DNA from 4 places in the Dyella sp. GSA-30 genome. Region 3 is predicted to be linked to each of the others. Evidence: predicted binding sites of a transcription regulator. Region 3 holds the regulator's gene; each other region holds the start of a gene.
What was found. Region 3 encodes sigma-54, which starts transcription at its own class of promoters, with help from an activator protein. Its sites were predicted from a motif close to TGGCACGNGCNTTGC; they were not measured.
Positions count from the first base shown of each region.

Region 1 (4,261 bases), 1.4 Mb from region 3:
GTCGGCGCAAGTTGCAATGCCCGCCCGCACACGGCTACCAAACGGGCGGTAAAAAACGAGAACGGGCGCCGAAGCGCCCGTCCTTGCGTCAAGCTTGCGAACAATCAGATCGCGTAATACATCTGGAATTCCAGCGGATGCGTGCTGGCGCGATAGCGGGTCACTTCCTGCATCTTCAGCGCGATGTACGCGTCGATGAAGTCGTCGGTGAACACGCCGCCGGCCTTGAGGAAGTCGCGGTCCTTGTCCAGCGCTTCGAGCGCGGCGTCGAGGCTGGAGCAGACCTGCGGGATGTTCTTCTCTTCTTCGGGCGGCAGATCGTAGAGATCCTTGTCGGCCGGCGCACCCGGGTCGATCTTGTTGATGATGCCGTCGAGGCCGGCCATCATCAGCGCGGTGAAGGTCAGATAGCCCGACTGCATCGGATCGGGGAAGCGCACTTCGATGCGACGGCCCTTCGGGCTCGACACGAACGGAATGCGGCAGCTGGCCGAACGGTTGCGTGCCGAGTAGGCGAGCATCACCGGCGCTTCGAAACCCGGCACCAGGCGCTTGTAGCTGTTGGTGGTGGAGTTGGCGAACGCGTTGATCGCCTTGGCATGCTTGAAGATGCCGCCGATGTACCACAGCGCCGTCTGCGACAGGCCGCCGTACAGGTCGCCCGCGAACAGGTTGGTGCCGTCCTTGGACAACGACTGGTGCACGTGCATGCCGCTGCCGTTGTCGCCGACGATCGGCTTGGGCATGAAGGTGACGGTCTTGCCGTTCTGGTGGGCGACGTTCTTGATGACGTACTTCATCGTCATCAACTCGTCGGCCTTCTGCACCAGCGTGTTGAAGCGCACGCCGATTTCGCACTGGCCGGCATTGGCCACTTCGTGGTGGTGCACTTCCACCACCTGGCCCAGCGACTCGAGCACCTTGCACATGTCGGCGCGCAGGTCACCCAGCGAGTCGACCGGGCTGACCGGGAAGTAGCCGCCCTTCACGCCCGGGCGGTGGCCGGTGTTGTTGTTGTCGTACTTGTAGCGCGACGACCAGGCGGCTTCTTCGGAGCCGATTTCATAGAACACGCGGCCCATGTCGTTCTGCCAGCGCACCGAGTCGAAGATGAAGAACTCGGGTTCCGGGCCGAAGAAGGCGGTGTCGGCGATGCCGGTGGACTTCATATAGGCTTCGGCGCGCTTGGCGATCGAGCGCGGGTCGCGGCCATAGGCCTGCATGGTGCTCGGCTCGAGCACGTCGCAATGCAGCACAAGCTGGGTGTGCGCGCTGAACGGATCGAGGTAGGCGGTATCCGGATCGGGCAGCAGGACCATGTCCGACTCGTTGATGCCCTTCCAGCCCGAGATCGACGAACCGTCGAACATCTTGCCGTCTTCGAACGTCGACTCGTCGATGGCGTGGGCCGGGAAGCTGACGTGATGATGCTTGCCGAGCATGTCGGCAAAACGCAGGTCGACAAACTCGACCTCGTGTTCCTGGATCAGGTCGAGCACTTTCTGAGCGGACATGGACGGACCTCGGGGGCTGATAAGCGGGAAAAGATGCAACGTTTTAGCAACAGCTGTGCCAGGCAGTGTAGCGCTTTTGAATCAGACAGTTAAAGCATGGTGACGGCCTATCTCAGGCATCCGTAGGCACCAGATTGGAGCGATCATTGCACCATATCAGAGCAATGAACAGTTGCCGATCACAACCCTTCTTCTGCCAGCCTCGCGCCATATAGACCACGTAAGCTATGCCGCTTCGTGTCGGGCGCAAGCCCGCCAGTCTTATCGCATAACGGAGTTGCAGCACAGTGAGCGACCTGATCAACGTCATCCTGCTCGGCATCATCGAGGGCATTACCGAATTCCTGCCCATTTCCAGCACGGGCCATCTGCTGATCGCCGAGAAGCTCGGCCTGGGCGAACGCTCGGACCTGTTCAATGTCGGCATCCAGGCTGGCGCGATCCTCGCCGTGACGTTCATCTACTGGAAGCGCATCTGGCAGCTGTTCACGCAACTGGGCGACCGCGACAACCGCGACTACCTGATGAAGCTGATCGTCGCCTTCGCGATCACCGCGGTGCTTGGCCTGATCGTGACTCATTACGGCTTCAAGCTGCCTGAGACGATTACCCCCATTGCCTGGGCGCTACTGATCGGTGGTTTCTGGATGATCGCCGCCGAGCAGATCGCCGCGCGGCAGGTCGATCGCAAGGCCGTGACCTGGCCGGTCGCGATCCTGGTCGGTGTCGCGCAGATGGTGGCCGGCGTATTCCCGGGCACCTCGCGTTCGGGCGCGACGATCTTCACTGCCATGCTTGTCGGCACCAGCAATCGCGCGGCCGCCACCGAGTTCGCCTTCCTGGTCGGTATCCCGACCATGTACGCCGCTACCGGCTACGAGCTGCTCAAAGTGGTCAAGCATGACGGCGTTGCGCACGAGGACTGGACCGCGCTGATCGTCGGCTTCATCGTCTCGGCCATCGTGGCCTTTATCGCGGTGAAGTGGTTGCTCGGCTATATCCGCAGCCATCGTTTCACCGCATTTGCGGTGTACCGCATCGTGCTGGGCCTGGCATTGCTGCTGTTCATGCGCGGCGCCTGAGTCGTTCCATGAGCGAGATGTCCTATCCGCTGGCAACCATGGCCACCGCGCTGCGCACGGTGCGCGAACGCGCGCCGCTCGTGCAGTGCATCACCAACTTCGTGGCAATGAACATGGCCGCCAACGCGATGCTGGCCATCGGTGCCTCGCCGGCGATGGTGCATGCCGAAGAAGAAGCCGGTGAATTTGCTGCCTTCGCCGACGCGTTGACCGTGAACATCGGCACCCTCTCGTCGGACTGGCTGGCCGGCATGCTGGCCGCCACAGCGTCCGCACGACAAGCCGGCAAGCCATGGGTGCTCGATCCGGTGGCGCATCAGGCCACGGCGTTCCGACGCCAGGCCGTCATGCGTCTGCTCGAACATCGCCCGGCCGTGATACGCGGCAATGCCTCCGAGATGCTCGCCTTGAGTGGCAGCGTCAGTCGCGCGCAGGGCGTGGACAGTCGCGACGCAGTGGAAGCGGCCGAAGCTGGCGCCATGCGCTTTGCGCGCGAGCAAGGCACCGTCGTCGCCGTCACCGGCGAGGTCGACTTTCTTACCGATGGCGAGCGCAGCCTGCGCTTTGCCGGCGGCTCGCCCTGGATGCCGCGCGTGACCGCCATGGGCTGCACGCAGACCTGCGTGATGGGTGCGATGCTGGCCGTGTTGCCCGGACAGCCGTTCGAAGCGGCAGCGACGACGCTTGCACTGTTCAAGCAGGCAGGCGAATGCGCCGCACGTGATGCGGAAGGTCCCGGCTCGTTTCACTGGCGCTTTATCGATGCGCTGGCCACGATCGACGATGTGCAGCCGCGCGCTCCCTAAGACAAAGCAATAACGCCAGGGCAGCCACCCACGCCACCATCGGAGCGCATACCATAGCGATGTCGCCCGGATGGCCGCCCATGCAAGCCCCGCAACGCTACCGACTGCTCGATCTTTCCATCGACCTCGCACGGCAGCGCGTGGAACGCGGTGGCGACACGCTTGACGTTCAAGGCTTGAGCTTTCGATTACTCGCCTTCCTGCTAACACGCGGCACCGATGTCGTCTCCTTCGATGCCCTGATCGAAGGCGTCTGGTCGCCGGCCGTGGTGGGCGAGGAAACGGTGACGCAACGGGTCAAGCTGTTGCGCCAATCACTGGGCGACGATGGCCGACAACCACGATACCTCCGCTCGGTACGCGGCCAGGGTTACCAGTTGTGCGAGCAACCGCTGGTCGACAGCGAACCCGCACCATCGGTTTCGCCGACACGACGGCGGCGTGCCCTGATCGCGATCGCAGTGACCATCGTGGCCATTGCTGTGCTGGGCGTGCTCGGACTGATACTTCGCCCGGCACCGCCGCCCAAGCCCGCCACAGCGGCGCAAGAACTATTGCAACGCGCGGCCTACTACGCCGGCATCGGCCAGCGTGACAACAACGAACGCGCCATCGCGCTGTACACCCAGGCATTGGCACTGAGACCGACGTACACGGCGGCGCAGATCGGTCTCAGCCGCGCCTATAGCGCACGCGTTTGTCTCTATAACTTTCCTTATGAATGGACCACTCGTGCGCAACAGCTGGCCGAAGCAGTAACCAGGGCGAATCCGCGACAGGCAGAAGCCTGGTCGGTGCTGGCTTATGCCTATGACTGCCGCGGAGAAATGGCATCGGCGATTGCCGCTTATGAGCATGC
Region 1 is NZ_AP027042.1:1,030,596-1,034,856, reverse strand. It holds gene glnA (type I glutamate--ammonia ligase) at 105-1,514, opposite strand; gene QMG46_RS04595 (undecaprenyl-diphosphate phosphatase) at 1,802-2,596, shown strand; gene thiM (hydroxyethylthiazole kinase) at 2,605-3,402, shown strand; gene QMG46_RS04585 (winged helix-turn-helix transcriptional regulator) at 3,483-4,261, shown strand, end outside.
Region 1: the regulator sigma-54 is predicted to act here: its motif matches at 1,561-1,575, upstream of glnA (type I glutamate--ammonia ligase).

Region 2 (4,261 bases), 170 kb from region 3:
GCGCGGGATGTTCGTGGTCGTACGTTTCGGTCGCTTTCTCGGTCTGGCTGAAATCCATCTCCGCCGACACCTGGGCACGAACGCGGCCCGGTCCGACCAGCGGCGTCAGCAGATCCTCGACGCGCTGCGCATAGGTATTTTCCAGTCGCGTGGCCAGGCGCAGACGGCTATCGCCAATCGCACTGGCGCTGTCGGGATCGCTGATCGTCAGCAACTGCCCCTGTTGATCGATGATCGACACCTGCTTTGCGTCGAGTTCCGGCACGCTGGAGGCAACCAGGTGCACGATCGCCGCGACCTGACTCTGGTCGAGCTGGCGGCCGGGATACAAGGTAAGCAACACCGACGCGCTGGCTTGGCGATTGTCGCGAACGAATGCCGACGGCTTCGGCAAGGCCAGATGCACGCGAGCCGAACGCACCGACTGCAAACCGCCGATCGTATTGCCCAGATCCGTTTCGAGCATTTGCTGATAGCGCGTCCGTTCGGCCAGATCGCTCATGCCAAACGGCGAATCGGCGCCCGGCATGACGGTGCCCGCACTGCCCTGCGGTAGACCTTGTGAGGCAAGTTTCAGGCGCACCGCAGCCAGGTCGGAAGCGGGCACGGAGATCGAGCTGCCATCCGGGCTCAATGTGTAAGGTGTGTTGGCCGCCTGCAATGCCTGCGTCACTGCTGCGGCATCCTTCGAATCCAGCCCCGCATATAGCAGCGCATAGTTGGGACCGCGCGACCACAGCACGACTCCGACGCCGATCGCCACCGCCAGCGCCACGCCCACCAGCAACATAAGCTGGCGCGTCGCCGGACTGCGGGCGATCTGCTTGAGTGGGTCAAGGCGCGCGCCGTTATTGGCGGGTTGCGCGATGGCGGAGTCGGCCATGAATTGGGCTCAATCGTTAGCTTGGGTTGACGAAGGATGTACGGCTCTTGTTCGGCGATTGCATGGATCGATTACATGGACATGTTCATGATGTCTTTGTAGGCATCGAGCAGCTTGCTGCGCACCGCGGTGACCGCACGCAAGGAGAGGTCGGCTTTCTGCATCTGCACCATCGTGGACGCCAGGTCCGAGCCCGGGTCGCCGCGTTCGAAGCTCGCCGCCATCTGGCCGGCCTGCATCTGCGTATTGCCCACCGCCGAAATCGATTGCTTGAGCAATGCGCCGAAATCCATGCCCTGGCTGGCGGCAGGCGTGGTGCTGCTGAAGCTCGTCTCGGGCATGCGCACCTGCGTGGACATCTGGCGCATTTGCGAAAGCAGGCTATTGACGTCGATCTGGCTCATGTCGAAATTCCAACGCTATGGGTGTTCACAGGTGTTAAAAGCACAAGCCGTGCCAGTGTTACGTCGCGTGTCGAAGATGCGTCACACGACTTACCCGTCACACCGTAAAATCCCCTAAAAACATGCACTCTCGTGCGATTACCCGTGTACCGACAACATCGGCTGCAAGCCGTACTTGCGCAGTTTTTCCACCAGCGTCGTGCGTTGCATGCGCAGCAGCTTCGCCGCGTGCGCCACCACGCCGTCGGTGGCGTCAAGCGCCTGACGGATCAGCCCGATCTCGATATCGGCCAGGTGATCCTTCAGATCCAGGCCGCCTTCGGGCAGCTGCACCGCCGAGTCGATGGTCTGCGTGGCGCCCATGGGGGTGCCGATCACATGACGGTCGTCCATCAGCGACATCAGTGCCACGCCGCCGACTTCATCGCTGCTGACCGTGCCGCGGTACTTCTCCGGCAGGTCGGCTGCGCGCACTTCGCCATGCGGGTAAAGAATGGCCAGGCGTTCGACCAGGTTGGACAGCTCGCGCACATTGCCCGGCCAGCTGTGGCTGCGCAGCGCATGCATCGCGCCGTTGCTGAAGCGAACGCCGTCGAGGCCGCGGCGCAGCAGGCGCTGATTGAACTCCTCGATCAGCTCGGGCAGGTCGTCCAGGTGCTCGCGCAAGGCGGGCATCTCCAGCGGGAACACGCTCAGGCGATAGAAAAGGTCTTCGCGGAAGCGACCGTCGGCGATCGCCTGCTCCAGGTTGCGATGGGTGGCGGCGATGATGCGCACGTCGCAACGCTGGGTCTTGTTGCCGCCGACGCGCTCGAACATGCGCTCCTGCAGCACACGCAACAATTTCACCTGCATCGGCAGGCTCATGTCGCCGATTTCGTCGAGGAACAGCGTGCCGCCCTCGGCCATTTCGAAGCGGCCCTTGCGGGTGCTGATAGCACCGGTGAAGGCGCCCTTCTCGTGGCCGAACAATTCGCTTTCGAGCAATTCGGCGGGAATCGCGCCGCAGTTGATCGCCACAAAAGGACGGTCGCGACGTGGCGAGCAATCGTGAATGGTACGCGCCACCATTTCCTTGCCGGTGCCAGACTCGCCCAACACCAGCACGCTGGAATCGAACGGGGCCACCTGACGGATCAGCGCATTGACGCGACCCATCGGCGATGAGCGGCCGACAAAGCGGGCTCGCCCCTGGGCGGCGCTGATCTGTCGTGCATGCAGGCTGCGCATCGCCTCGGCGACCTGCTCGTAGCGCAGCGGAAATTCGAGCCGCTCGACCCGACCGGCGAACGGTGAGTCGTTGCCGGCGAGCCGGATGGTTTGCGGCGAATCGGACGCGAGCAGCAGCGGAATCGCACCAGCTTGTCCGCCGAGTGCGCCAAGGCGCCGCTGCAGCTTGTTGTCGTCGACCACGTGACCGACGTAGACCGCCCGCCATTCCTGCTCAGCTGCCCTCTGCTCGGATAGTTCCGAGTCCAGCTGCGGGCGGTAGCCCAAGAAATGAAGCGCCGACATGACTGCGTCAGCTCGCCCCTGATCGGATTCAATCACCAGAAAGTCGGCGGTATCCATAATCGCTGCAGTTCCCAACTGTTGTACTCATCGTTCACGCCACGTCCGTTGTCGCGCGTCGATCCCCCTTGCCCGTGTCGACTATCCGTCGCCGACACTGGGAGGCAGTGGCAAGACCTGCGCCAAAATTACTGCGTGGTCCGGCCCGAGTTCATAGGGATTTGCCGTTAGATCGTGACGGCCGCATCACTGGAAACGTTTACAAGGCCAAGTATTTGTATGATTTTACTGAGAAAATTTTTGCCTACTCGGCCACTTGGACAGCCAAATTGGCTGTCAGGAACTTGTCGCAGGCCACGTAATTGGTTTCGACCGACTGCTCATAGTGTGATGAGCATCACATGAGGTTGCCGGGAGTGAATCACATTCAGCGCGTGACGAAGTTCTTGTCAGGTCAGTGACTGACGCGCTTCGGCCACTTTGCGACGATGGTGACGAAACACGAAACGCTCGAGCCCGTCATTCACTGCCTCACCCAGCGATTCGAACACCAGAAACGTCGAGCCCTGATCGGCGCCAGGATGTTGACGGACCGGCAATTCCAGCGGCAAAGCGCGGCAGGCATCGATATGCAGGCGAAGCAGTAGAGGACCGTTCGCTTGCGGCACCAGATCGCTGGAAACGAGCGCGCCCGTGGCGTTCAGGCGAATGCGCTGGCGTGCCGGCAATATGCTTTCGGGCACCAACAAGCGGGTGACGATATCCATCAATACATTGAGCTTGTTGTCGATGCGCGCAAGCTCCTGCACCAACGGACTTTCTTCATCGATGTCGCCACGGCGCTCCTCGAGCGAATCGAGCGTCGCGAGCACGTGCAGATTGCGCTCGCGAACTTCGGCCTGGCGTTTTTCGTCCCAGACGCCGTCGAGCGTTGCACACGCCAGATGCAAGCGGTCTTCATAGGAAACGCGCTCGGAAAACACCTGCCAGTCGTTGTCTTGCATGAAAATCCCCTATCGATGACGCGCGGCAATCAGGCCCGGGTGAAGCCTAGCGGCGATGTCGTCGCCACGCACGCTGCCACGCGCAAACAAGAGGAATGACTCACGGCTCTTCGGACGACGCGATGTAGGCGCTGAGCGCGCGATGGGAATATTTATGTTGTTGCACCTGCTGATTGACCAGTTCCCTGGCCTGCTCGGCCAGATCCATCAACTGCGCGTTCTGCTCGATCAGGATCCGGACGATATCGGCACTGCGCTCGTCGGGCGGATGCCCCATCCTGAGCTGTGCGTCGCGCTGCGGAGTCAGTTCCTGTACACGATCCCATTCACCCGCGCGTGCGGCTTCAAGTGCCTTGATACTGAGTTCGTAAGCGAGCTCAAGCGGGATATGGGTCTGCTCGATCATGCGCCGACACCTTCGGCCGCCTTGCGCTGCTGAGCCAGATAGCTTTCGCGAA
Region 2 is NZ_AP027042.1:5,009,458-5,013,718, forward strand. It holds gene fliF (flagellar basal-body MS-ring/collar protein FliF) at 1-883, opposite strand, end outside; gene fliE (flagellar hook-basal body complex protein FliE) at 955-1,287, opposite strand; gene QMG46_RS21615 (sigma-54 dependent transcriptional regulator) at 1,426-2,859, opposite strand; gene QMG46_RS21620 (PilZ domain-containing protein) at 3,249-3,803, opposite strand; gene QMG46_RS21625 (flagellar protein FliT) at 3,904-4,209, opposite strand; gene fliS (flagellar export chaperone FliS) at 4,206-4,261, opposite strand, start outside.
Region 2: the regulator sigma-54 is predicted to act here: its motif matches at 1,328-1,342, upstream of fliE (flagellar hook-basal body complex protein FliE).

Region 3 (4,261 bases):
GAATCGATGACCTTTTCGGCCAGCGAAGACAGCGGACGCAGAATTCGGCGTTCTTCGGCGATCGCATCGGCCAGCGACAGCCCGCGCGCCGAAAGCGGGTGCTTGCGGCGCGTTTCCGAATAGCGCTTGATCAGGATCTCGTCGCGGCAATCGATAAAGATCAGATGCACCTGCACGCCGGCCGATGCCAGCTCGGACATCACCTCCGGCACCTGGCGGAAATCGTCGCCACGGTTGCGGATATCGATGCCGACAGCGATATGTCGGCGCTGCCCACTCTTGTCGTTCTTGATGACCGTGCGCACCAGTTCGTGCAGCAAGGCGGTGGGCAGGTTGTCGACGCAATAGAACCCCAGGTCCTCCAGCGCGCGCAGGGCGACGGTCTTGCCACCGCCGGACATGCCGGTCAGGACGATCAGGTGGGTTTCGTCAGGTTCGATACTAGGAACCAGTTGCGGGGAATCGCTCATGAAGGTTCTCTGTTACCAGGGCGGCAACCGGCGCATCTGGTGCGCCTGGCGGTCGATGAAGGTCTGTGCCGGATCGATGCCCTTGCTCTTCAATACATGGCTGCGCACAGCCGCTTCCACAAGGACCGCCAGGTTGCGACCCGGTGCCACAGGGATGGTGATCAGCGGGACCTGCACTTCCAGGATCTCGCGGCGGCCGACGTCGCCGGTCAGGCGGGTCATGCCATCGGTGTCCTCGCCGTCTCGCAGTGGCTTGAGATGCACGACCAGGCGCAGATACTTCGAGGGCTTCACCGCGGTGTGACCGAACATCTCACGTACGTTGAGAACGCCCAGGCCGCGGACCTCGAGCAGATCCTGCAGCAGTTCCGGGCAGGTGCCGTCGATGACATCCGGCGCGATCAGCGTGAATTCGGTGGCATCGTCGGCCACCAGCCGATGGCCGCGGCTGATCAGTTCCAGCGCCAGTTCGCTCTTGCCCGAGCCGGACTCGCCGGTAATCAGCACGCCGATCGAAAAGACCTCGAGAAAAACCCCGTGCAAGGTGATGCGCGGGGCCAGCATGCGCGCCAAGTAGTACTGCATCCAGGTCAGCAGCTCGTGGCCGCGCTTGGAGCTGATCCACAAGGGCGTATTGGTCTCTTCGGCCACTTCACGCAGATCGGACGGGATCGCCTGATCCTTGGTCACGATAATCGCTACCGGCTGGTAAGCGGCGATCTTGTTGATCACTTCCCAGCGCTGGCGCGAATCCAGCCCATCGAGGAAGTTGAGCTCTTCCGTGCCGATGATCTGGATCTTGTTGGGGTAAATGACGTTCAGGTAACCGATCAGCGACGGGCGTCGGCTGATCGTGACGCCATGTTCGAGCACGCGCGCTTCCCCACGCATGCCCGACACCCAGCGCAAGGCCATGCGTTCGTGTACGCCATCGTAGAGTTGTCGAGCGGTGAGGCGGTCCAAGCGGAGTCCCTTTGGCCGCGCGAGCGGCACCTGGCGATATTGTGCCAGTTTGGATCCATTTGTGCCCTGCAGCACAAGGACGCGCCCCGAAAGATACCGGGGCGCAAGGCATGGGCTGGGAGAGGACCGGGTTTTGCTCCCTCTCCCCTGGCTTTGCCGGGGGGAGAGGGGCGGGGTGAGGGGGCTCTTGGCCTAGCCGGCCCCCAGAAGATCAACCGTACTGCCGCTCAGCGCGCACTTCACGCTGGTGCTTGTCGCAGATCTTGTCGCGGTGTTTGCGCAATTGCGCGGTGAGCTTGTCGAACAGGACATCGATGGAGGCATACATGTCTGATTCGACGGCCTCGGCGTGGAGCACGCTGCCATTGACCGATAGATTGCCTTCGGCTTTCTGCTGCAGCTTGCTGACCGAGAGAACGATATTGAGGCTCAATATCTTTTCGTCGAGGCGGGTAAGGCGGTCGAGCTTGGCGGTAGCGTGCTCGCGCAGGGCCGGGGTGACTTCGATCTGCTGACCGCTGAGTTGGAATTGCATGTTGCGCCTCCTCATGATGCTGGCCGCGTTTCGCGGCTTGGGTTGGATGCATCCTCGGGTGTCGAGGAAACACCATCAGTCATAAGCTGGGAACATTCCTGGCGCGATCAAGTTCCCGCAAGCGCGAATTTATTTCTCACGTACCGATCAATTGGCGCGTTGGCGCTCGCTCGAACTTGGTATGCGCATGGCCTCCCGATATTTGGCAACCGTGCGACGCGCCACTTGAATGCCCTTGCGGCGCAATTCTTCGGCGATCGCCTGGTCCGATAAAGGTTTGCGTGTGTCTTCCGCGTCGACGAGTTTGCGCAGCATCGCCTGAATGGCCGTGGCCGATGCGCTGCCGCCGTCTTCGGTGGAAACACCACTGGAAAAAAAGTGCTTGAGTTCGAACGTTCCGCGCGGCGTATGAATGTATTTGCGCGTGGTCACGCGGGAAATCGTCGATTCGTGCATGCCGACTTCTTCGGCGACTTCGCGCAGCACCAGGGGGTGCATCGCTTCGGGGCCGTAGTCGAGAAAGGCGCTCTGCCGCCGCACGATGGCTTCGGCGACCTTGAGCAAGGTTTCCGCGCGCGACTCCAGGCTCTTGATCAGCCAGCGCGCTTCTTGCAGTTGCCCGCGCATCCAGCTGGCGTCTTCGCCGCGGGCCTGCGCGATCATGTTGCAATAGTGCTGGTTGAGGCCCAGGCGCGGCTGGCAATCGGGATTGAGGCTTACGCGCCAGCGGCCGCCGTCCTTGCGTGCGTACACGTCGGGCGCAACGTATTCCACCGGTGTCGGGTCCATCGACGCGCCAGGGCGCGGATCCAGGCTGCGGATCAGCATGGACGCGGCGGAAACCTCTTCCGGCTCGGCGCGCAGACGGCGCGCCAGCTTGCTGACGTCGTTGCGAGCGAGCAATTCGAGTTCGTTGTCGACGATACGCAGCGCCAGTTCGATATGCGGCGTGTCGGGGTCGAACTGTTCCAGCTGCACCCGCAGGCAATCGCGCAAGTCCAGGCTCGCCACGCCGGTCGGATCAAAACGCTGCAGCAGGCGGCGCACGCCGTCGACTTCGTCGAGGCTCGCCTTCAAATCGGCTGGAATGGCGGCAGCGACGGCTTCCAGGCCTTCGCTGAGGTAACCGTCGGCGTTGACCGCATCGATCAGCACCGTTGCGATGGTGCGTTGACGCGGCGTCATGTGCGTCAGATTCAGCTGCCACATCAGGTGTTCGTGCAACGTTTCCGGCGCGGCGTTTTGCGGCTCGAAGCCGTCTTCGTCGCCATTGCCGTTGCTACGGCTGGAACTGGCGCTGCCGCTGCTGGAAAAGTCGATCGGTTGATCGCCGGGGCCGTCGCTCCAGTCTGGCGCTTCGGCGTCGTCGCCCGGGCCGCTATCGTCGCTGCTCTTGGTGCTGGACGGCACCGGTACTTCGACCGCGCTTTCGAAGCTGCCGTCTTCGGCGTTTTCGTTGTCGGTGGATTCTTCGGAGAACTCGAGCAGCGGATTGCTCTCGGCAATCTGGCGCAGCTCGGCCTCCAGCTCCAACTGCGACAGCTGCAGCAGGCGGATAGCCTGTTGAAGTTGAGGCGTGAGCGTAAGTTGCTGATTGAGGCGAAACTGCAGTCCGGTTTTCATGCCAGCCGGGAAAAGATGAACTGGGGTCATCCTAACCCCTATAAACGGGTGCGACCATAGCCCTAGTCGCCAGGGGAGGCTAGAGCGTACAGTCGAATGTGATTTGGATCAGGGTTACGTTAAAACGTCGTGTCATGACGAGCACCTGCAAAACGGGCAGGTATTCGGATTACAACCGGAATTCGCGGCCCAGATAGACTTCACGTACCTTCTCGTCGGCCAGGATGTGTGCCGGTGTGCCACGCGATAGCACTTCGCCATCGTTGAGAATGTAGGCTCGGTCACAGATCCCGAGTGTTTCGCGAACGTTATGATCGGTGATGAGCACGCCGATGCCGCGCTCTTTCAGATGACGGACGATGCGCTGGATTTCGCCTACCGAAATCGGATCGACGCCGGCGAACGGTTCGTCGAGCAGCATGTAACGCGGCTGCGCGGCCAATGCGCGGGCGATTTCCACGCGTCGGCGTTCGCCGCCCGACAGGCTGATGCCTTTCTGTTCGGCGATGTGCGCGATCTTCAGCTCATCGAGCAGGCTTTCCAGCTCGGTATTGCGCTGGCGCTGATCCAGACCTTCGCGCAATTCCAGTACCGCCATGATGTTGTCTGACACCGTCAGGCGCCGGAACACCGAGGCTTCCTGCGGCAGATAGCCGATACCCAGCTTGGC
Region 3 is NZ_AP027042.1:5,180,371-5,184,631, reverse strand. It holds gene rapZ (RNase adapter RapZ) at 1-470, opposite strand, end outside; gene hprK (HPr(Ser) kinase/phosphatase) at 483-1,385, opposite strand; gene raiA (ribosome hibernation-promoting factor, HPF/YfiA family) at 1,645-1,968, opposite strand; gene QMG46_RS22405 (RNA polymerase factor sigma-54) at 2,116-3,591, opposite strand; gene lptB (LPS export ABC transporter ATP-binding protein) at 3,761-4,261, opposite strand, start outside.

Region 4 (4,261 bases), 180 kb from region 3:
CCGCGCCACCCATTTGCAACCGGCCGCTGACCAGGCGAAAGAGCGCCAGGAAAAAGCGCTGCTGCGCCTGGCCGAACAGCAGCAGAAGCTGGCCAAGGCCGAGCAGCAGCTGGGCGAACTCAAGCGTTATCGCGACGAGTACGCACTCGACAGCGGCGACCTCAACGTCACGGCCTTGCTCAACCGCCAGCGCTTTGTCGAGCGCATTGACCAGGCCATCGTGCAGCAGACCGGCGAAGTCGAACGGCAGCGCCGCCTGCTCGATCAGGCCGGTGGGCAGTGGCGTGAAGCGCATGCGCGTGAACGCGCGCTCGGTAGCGTGATCGATCACCACCGCGAGCTGGAGCGTAAAAGCGAAGAGCGTCGCGAACAATCGGAAATCGACGAGCGCATGCAGTACCGGCGCCCGCGTTAGCTCTGGCCCAATCCTTGCTGCCTGGCAGCTATGTCCCATATTCGCCAAAACGATGACGCCATGACTGCCAGCGTAGCTTCGCCCGTCGCTTCCACACCACCGCTTCCCGTGGCTTCGCCATCGCCGTCTTCGCAGCAGAATCAGGGCGACGATCGTTTCGACAGTCAACTGGATGCGGCTCGCCGTCAGCAGCAGCCGAGGCAGGGCGATGACCGCCAGGCGTCCGATGACAACAGCACGCCGGTCGCGCAGGGCAAGACGGCATCGGCTGATGGCGACAAAAAGACCGCCCGTGCGACCGACGACAAAAGCCAGGACGACAGCGACGACACCAGCCTTGCCAGCACCATGCTGCAGTTGCTGGGGCAGTCTGCGCCTGCGGTGGACTCGTCAGCGGCGCCTGCTCAGGGCGCGGCTACCGATCCGACTGCTACGAATACACCGCCCGTGGGCATGTCCGCGCTAGCTCTGGCCATGCCGCAAGCTGTGCCGGCAACCGATGCCCAGGCCACCAAGGATCCCGCTGCCACCAGTGCGCAAGCCAAGTTGGCTGGCATCCCCACCAACGTGCTGCCCACGATGCCCAAGCTCGCCGATCTCGGTAAAGCAGGTGCAACCGAGAGCAAGGCTGACGACAAGGCGGGTGACGACGATTGGCATCACGTTATCGCCAATGCAACGAACAAGGCGAGCACGACCACTGCCACCACGGCAACGAAGACTGTGCAGACCGCCGAAGCCACGCCGACCGACTTACCGCAAACCGCCACCCACAAAGACAACGACATCACCGCCATGCTCGGCTTGACGGCCGGCCCCGGCGGCATCACCCATACCGCACAACCGCAAGTTGTGCAGATGCAGTCATCCGTCGACAGCAGCGGCTTTGCGCAGGAGCTTGGCCAGCAAGTGGCCTGGATGGGCGGGCAGGACATCAAGGAAGCGCGTATCAGGCTCAATCCGGAGTCTCTGGGCGAGCTGGAAGTGAAAGTAAGCATCGATCACAACAACCGTGTCGACGTAGCGTTCGCCGCGCAGCACCCGGCCGCGGTGACCGCCGTGCAGCAGACCTTGGGCCAGTTGGACACCATGTTGGCGGGTCATGGCCTCTCGTTGGGGCATACCTTCGTGGGGCAGCAGCATCAAGGGTCAGATGGGTCTTCTTCGTCTTCCGGCAAAGGTTCGTTTGCTGGTAGCGACGGTGCTGATGGGGACGTCGAGGTTTCGCCGATCAGGCAGGTAGCTGTGGGATTGGTGGATATGTTTGCCTAATTTGGCCTGTCGCGACTGAAGATAGCCTCCCATAGCCTCAGTTTTTATTGTCGTCATCCCGGCGTAGGCCGGGACCCAGTGGCATCGGTTTTCAGTTTTCGCTAGAGAGATGACTTTTATAGGCTCTGGCGACAACCTATCGCAAAGCCACTGGGTTCCGGCCTGCGCCGGAATGACGAGTAGGAAGAGTTTTCGGGGTTCCCTAAAATCACATCTACAAACTCAGCAGGCACTGCCAGCTTGTAGGAGCGACTTCAGCTGCGACCAAGACCCCGGCCCCAAACCCCAGGTCCAATTCCCGACGCCGCCGAAAAACCGTCACCACCCTTCGCGTCATCGCCACGCCACGCGTCAATAAATCCCCCCGGTCACTGCAAAACCGCACCAGATAAGCCATTCCCACACATGGCATGGCGCTTGCTAAACCTCAGGTAACAGCATCATTCCTTACTTGAGGTTATTCATGGCCAAGGCCGAAGCCCCCGTCGTCGAAGCACCCAAACCGCCGAGCAACCGCGGTTTGATCATCACCCTGGTGCTGGCGCTAGTGTTGATTTCCTGCGTCTGCGGCTACGCGCTATTCACCCTTCGCGGGCAGAGCGCCCAAGCCGAAGGCGTGGCAACGACATCGAGCAAGAAGACCCCCGAGATATACTTGCCGCTGGAGCCATCGTTTGTCGTCAACTTCAAGGGCGACGAGCAGCAGACCTATCTGCAAGTAGGTGTGACCCTGATGTCGCACGACCCCGCGGCGATCGAAGCGGCCAAGAATGCCGATCCGGTGATTCGTAACGCGCTCGTGCTGCTTTTCAGCAGCCAGACCGGCGCCGATCTCAACGACGTGCAGGGCAAGCAGAAGCTGCAGGCCAAGGCGCTGGACGCCGTGCGCAAGATTCTTAACGATCGCCTCGGCCGTCCCGGCGTCGACGCGCTGTACTTCACCAGCTTTGTGATGCAGTGACGGAGAACGTCCGATGAGCGACCTGCTTTCCCAGGAAGAGATCGACGCGCTGCTCAATGGCGTGGACGGCGGCACGGTAGAGACGGGCGGCGACGAGCCCCCGCCGCCCGGAACCGCGATCGATTACGACTTTACTCAGCAGGATCGTATCGTCCGCGGCCGCCTGCCGACGCTGGAGATGGTCAACGACCGCTTCGCGCGCTTTTTCCGCACCGGTGTGTTCAACGTGCTGCGCAAGGCCTGCGAGGTCTCGGTCAATGGCGTACGCATGCTCAAGTTCAACGAATACGTGCACGGCCTGGCCGTGCCGAGCAATCTGAACCTGGTACGCATCAAGCCGCTGCGCGGTACCGGCCTGATTGTGATCGAGCCGCGCCTGGTGTTTTCTACCATCGACAATTTTTTCGGTGGCGACGGTCGCTATCACGCACGCATCGAAGGTCGCGATTTTACGCCGACCGAGAATCGCGTGATCCAGATCATGTTGAACGAAGTGTTCACTGCGATGAGCGAAGCGTGGGCGCCGGTGCTTGGATTGCAGTTCGAATTCATCAATTCGGAGATCAATCCGCAGTTCGCCAACATCGTCAGCCCGACCGAAACCGTGGTGGTGTCGCGTTTCCATGTGGAGCTCGATGGCGGTGGCGGCGAGATCCATCTGACCATGCCTTATTCGATGGTCGAACCGATCCGCACCTTGCTCGATGCCGGCGTGCAGAGCGATCGCGTCGAACGCGACGACCGCTGGGCCGAAGCACTGCACGAAGAGATCATGGATGCGGAAGTGGAGCTGAGCTCCCTGTTGTTCGAATCGCAGATCAGCATCGGCGATTTTCTCAAGCTGCGCCCGGGCGACGTGATTCCGGTGCAGATGCCTGACATGTCCACGGTGTTTGCCGAGGACGTGCCGATTTTTCGCGGTCGCTACGGCCAATCCAACGGGCGCAATTCGGTGCGCTATCAGGGGCCCGCGGCCCGGCGCAGCGTGCGCCTGGTAACCGATACTTTTACGGAGACGACACCGGTATGACTCACAGCGACGCAACTCCCGCCGAACTCGGCGGCACCAATGATTTCGAAGCGATCAACCGCGTCGTGGGCGAGTCGGACGTCAACCTGGACATGATCCTGGACGTGCCGGTCACGCTGGCGATGGAGGTCGGCCGCACCCGCATCAGCATCCGCAACCTGCTGCAGCTCAATCAGGGCTCGGTGGTGGAGCTGGACCGCGCCGCGGGCGAGCCGCTGGATGTGTTCGTCAACGGCACGCTGGTCGCGCATGGCGAAGTAGTGGTGATCAACGAGAAGTTCGGCATTCGCCTGACCGACGTGATCAGCCCGTCCGAGCGCGTGCGCAAGCTGCGCTGAGTGGTGACTCCGAGCATGTTTATCGCACTTGCAGCCGCAGCCCCGATTGCCGCGGCCTCCGATGTCAACGTAGGCGCCGAGCTGCTGCGCGTCGTGCTCAGCCTCTGCGCCATTATCGCGGTCATCCTGGTCGCCGGCTGGTTTACGCGTCGCATGCAGGGCCGCACGCAGCCGGGCGGTCGCCGTATCCGCTGCCTGGAAGTCTTCTCGGTGGGTGCGCGCGATCGCCTGATGCTTATCGAGGC
Region 4 is NZ_AP027042.1:5,001,376-5,005,636, reverse strand. It holds gene fliJ (flagellar export protein FliJ) at 1-415, shown strand, start outside; gene QMG46_RS21580 (flagellar hook-length control protein FliK) at 476-1,687, shown strand; gene QMG46_RS21575 (flagellar basal body-associated FliL family protein) at 2,151-2,648, shown strand; gene fliM (flagellar motor switch protein FliM) at 2,662-3,678, shown strand; gene fliN (flagellar motor switch protein FliN) at 3,675-4,016, shown strand; gene QMG46_RS21560 (FliO/MopB family protein) at 4,032-4,261, shown strand, end outside.
Region 4: the regulator sigma-54 is predicted to act here: its motif matches at 2,094-2,108, upstream of QMG46_RS21575 (flagellar basal body-associated FliL family protein).